2 regions of the Vagococcus lutrae genome follow, and region 2 is predicted to be linked to the other one. Evidence: riboswitches for the same ligand, from Rfam matches in the RefSeq annotation. Region 2 holds a riboswitch; the other holds the start of a gene.
What was found. Region 2 has a riboswitch for magnesium ahead of mgtA (magnesium-translocating P-type ATPase). Riboswitches for the same ligand answer to the same signal wherever they lie in the genome.
Positions count from the first base shown of each region.

Region 1: linked by a shared signal. The riboswitch ahead of mgtA (magnesium-translocating P-type ATPase) and the one ahead of mgtA (magnesium-translocating P-type ATPase) in region 2 are both predicted to bind magnesium.

Region 1 covers NZ_CP097017.1:90,464-92,676, forward strand. The annotation lists gene M2919_RS00500 (TrkH family potassium uptake protein) at 1-1,017, shown strand, start outside; M-box (ykoK) riboswitch at 1,108-1,295, shown strand; gene mgtA (magnesium-translocating P-type ATPase) at 1,399-2,213, shown strand, end outside.
Region 2 covers NZ_CP097017.1:267,757-269,969, forward strand. The annotation lists gene M2919_RS01295 (hypothetical protein) at 37-210, opposite strand; M-box (ykoK) riboswitch at 347-519, shown strand; M-box (ykoK) riboswitch at 684-861, shown strand; gene mgtA (magnesium-translocating P-type ATPase) at 978-2,213, shown strand, end outside.

The DNA.
Region 1 (2,213 bases), 180 kb from region 2:
AAAGAGTCTTTAAACTTAGGTGAATACTCAGGGGTCTTGAAGTTAGGATTGTATGTCTTAAAATTTTCATTTGTGACACAAATGATTGGAACGATTTTATTTTCTTTTTATTTTATCCCTAAGCATGGTGTAATTAATGGTTTGGGATATAGTGTTTTTCATGCGATTTCAGCTTATTGTAATGCTGGTTTTGATTTGTTTGGAAATAGTTTAGAAGGAGTGCGGACTAACAGCTACTTTATGTTAGTGGTTAGTGGTCTGATTATTGCCGGAGGTCTGGGATTTGTTGTTTGGCGAGATTTGTTAACTTGGTACAAACGCCGTAAAATGACTCTGCATACTCAGTTAACATTGCGTATGACTATTATTATTTTAATCAGCAGTTTTATATTGTTTTTACTATTCGAAAATAATTTACAAGCATATAGTGATCAATTAACTCCGTTTCAACGTATTGTGAATACATTTTTCCTTGCGGTTACACCAAGAACAGCAGGTTTTAATAGTATTCCATATGCGGATTTATCACATGCTAGTTTATTACTAACGATGATGTTAATGTTCGTCGGCGGAAATTCTGGCTCGACAGCAGGTGGGTTAAAAGTATCAACATTAGGTGTGCTACTACTTCATGCATGGGCGACAATTAAAGGGAAGAATCGGACAGTTTTTCACTATCGTACGATTAAGCAAGAAATTGTCATGCGTGCTTTTGCGCTCTTCTTTATATGTGTTACCATTACGATTACCGCTACTGCGTTACTATCTGTAACAGAAGTAATACCGCGTGAATTTGGTATCGAATATGTAGCCTTTGAAGTCTTTTCGGCGTTTGGTACAGTAGGCGTCACGTTAGGTTTAACACCCCATTTAACGATGATAGGCAAGTTTGTCATTATGTTACTTATGTTTATCGGTCGTGTGGGAGTGTACACGTTCTTATTATCAATCGCGGGTCGTCAACGCAACAATGAGGGATTGATACGCTATCCTGAAGAGCACGTGATGGTCGGTTAATTTTTTAAAATTAAAAAATTCATATTCATGCTGTATAGAATATTTGACAAAAGGAATCTTTATATGTAGTCTAGTAAGTGTGATAAAAATAGAACAATCTGTTAGGTGAGGCTCCTGTCTGGAAATACGCTACTGCCCTCCAATAATCGAGAGAATATTGTGATGAGTTTTTTTAGGGTCAACTGAAATTGTCGAACAAGGCTTTTTCTAATGTAGCTGATAGTGATTATTGACTATCTAAGCCATTCAGTGCTAAAACTCGACGTTGAGATTTGGCGTATTATATAGAATAACGTTGTTATTTATAATGCACTCTCGTGTCGAGAGTGCATTTTTTGTTTTATTTAACAGAAACGTTCTAACGAAGAAAGGGATGAGGAAATGGAAAAAAAACAAGCAGGAAAACAACCAACATTTTCTGGCGCATCATCAAAAGATAATGAGTTAAAAAAACTTGTTAAACTTTCTGATCGAGAATTGATGATGGAGTTACGTACGACGCCAGAAGGTCTGACCAGTGAGGATGCTAAACTTAGGTTGGAAGAATTTGGTCCAAATGAGGTGGCAGCTCAAAAGCCTCGTCCAGCATGGAAATTATTGCTACACGCGTTTCAAGATCCATTTGTCTATGTTCTCGCATTGTTATTAGTTGTTTCAGCTTTAACAGGCGACCATGATGCTGCTATTATTATGGGAATTATGATTACGGCAAGTGTCATGATTCAATTTATTCAAGATTATCGGTCACAGAAAGCAAGTTTTGAATTGAAAGAAATGATTGAAAACACCTGTGCGGTAACACGTGATGGCGAAGTTATCGAGATTCCGATGGACGAAGTCGTTCCAGGAGATATTGTCAGTTTAGCAACAGGTGACATGATTCCAGCCGATGCTAAATTAATTTGGGCAAATGACCTATTCGTCAATCAGTCATCCATGACGGGTGAATCAATGCCGGTTGAAAAGTTTGTCTATTCAGGTGTCAGTGAAGAAGAAATTCAAGAAGATGATTTAACAGCGCTTGACTTACAAGACTTAGTGTTTATGGGGACGGACGTGCTTAGTGGTCAAGGGAAAGCCTTGATTTTAAAAACAGGAGAAGATACATTCTTCGGTGACATTGCTAAGAACGCGAGTGAAAAACGAGGAGATACCGCCTTCGACATTGGAATTACACGTGTCAGTAAAATGTTGCT
Region 2 (2,213 bases):
ATATCATAGTTTTGTTTCGAATCATAATCTAAGCGTTTAGTTAAGTGTTTCTTCGTAAGCTTCGATTTGAGCGAGTGTGCGTTGGAGTTCTATTTCATTGTGAATGAAGTTCATCGAGTTACCTAAATCTTTGTGACGTTGTTCTTCAAGACGGTCAACTTCTTTTTTTGCTTCGACAATCAGCATGTTAATTTCTTTTTCTGTTTTCATTCTGAACACCTCCTGTATGATATGTTTATTATACACTCAATTATTAAAGATTGTAATTAAAAAGACTTTGAAAATGTGGTAAAAAAATGAAGAGTTGACGAAATATCACATCAATGGTAGGCTTATAGTTAATAAAATAAAGATTTGTTAGGTGAGGCTCCTATACAAACACAGGCTGCTGCTCAAAAACGTCCAGAGACGCCAATGAGTAGGACAGGACTAGTCGACTTAAGGCTTTTCCCAAGGTAGCTAAAGAATGGACATTCTTTTACGTTGTATAGTGTCAAAACTCAACGAAGTGATCCGTGTTTTTTTAACATGCCTATTTATCTCTTACGTTGGTTTTGACGTAAGAGATTTTTTTGTCTTTATTTTAAATAAAGCATACAAGGGGTGATGTTATGGAAAATTCAGATTGTTCGTGTAGGTGTTTAGGAATGGACACTGATGATCCAGCACCCGATAGAAAGTCTAGGACTTTTCGTTAGGTGAGGCTCCTATATAAACACAGGCTACTGCTCAAAAACGTCCAGAGACGCCAATGGGTAGGACAGGAATGGTCGAGTAAGGCTTTTCCCAAAGTAGCTAAAGAATAGAAATAGCTATTCTTTTACGTTATATAGTGCTAAAACTCAACGAGTTAGATGAGTTAAATGGTAATTAGATGATAATTTCTAGCGCCTTCAAAATGTTCGGCGTCCTTTTGTTCATGAATGGAGAAAAGTGCGACCGGTTATATTTATGGAGAGCGAGGGAAAAAAATGAGAATGAAAGAATTAAACAATACGCTGTCAGTTATGGATAAGCGTTATGAGTTTGCAGCAAGAAGTGAAGTAGCGCGCCTTACTAGAAAATTAGGAGGCGGTCAAAATGGATTGGCACAAGATGAGGTGGAAAATAGTCGTCGTAAATATGGGGCGAATATTTTGTCCGAATACGAAAAAGAATCTTGGGGAACAAAAGTGAGAAAAGCTTTTTTTACCCCGTTTACGATTATATTAATGGTGCTTGCGATTATCTCGTTTGTGACTGATTATTGGTTGGCAAGTGGGGCTGAAAAAGATCTAACGGCTGTTATTATTATCAGTACGATGGTAACAATCAGCGGTAGTTTGACATTGTTTCAGTCAGTTAGATCATCAAAAGCAGCGGAGAGTCTTTTATCGTTAGTTAGAGTTACGGCGACGGTCACACGTAAAGGACAAGAGAGAATAGAAGTCCCTACTGAAGAAATTGTTGTAGGTGACCGCGTTCACTTGTCTGCGGGAGATATGATTCCAGCGGATATACGGATTATAGCGGCAAAAGATTTGTTTGTTAGTCAGTCGGCTATGACGGGAGAAAGTCATCCGGTAGAAAAGACAGCTCCTGTAGATATTTCAGCGAGAGAGAGTCAAACTGATTATCAAAATATGGTGTATATGGGCAGTAACGTTGTCAGTGGTACGGCGACAGGTATTGTGGTTGCTGTTGGCGATGATACTATTTTTGGTGGAATTGCTCGGGATGTTGCTAAAACAGATGAATTGACAAGTTTTGATGTTGGCATTAGTGAAGTTTCCTGGCTTTTAATTCGTTTTATGTTAATAATGGCTCCGACAGTTATTTTAATTAACGGTCTAACAAAAGGGGATTGGGTAGAGGCGCTCTTTTTCGGATTGTCTATTGCTGTCGGATTGACACCAGAGATGTTACCAATGATTGTGACGACAAGTTTAGTCAAAGGTGCTACAAGTATGGCGAAAGAAGGAACAGTTATTAAAGATTTAAATGCCATTCAAAACTTCGGTGCTATGGATGTCCTTTGTACGGACAAAACTGGGACGTTAACACAAGATAAAATTGTATTAGAATATCACTTAGATATTAATGGACAAGAAGACGCCCGTGTTTTGCGACATGCATACCTAAACAGTTATCATCAAACAGGATTAAAGAATTTAATGGATATTGCGATTATCGATGCCGCATCGAAAGAATTAAACATTTCGTCTTTAAATCAT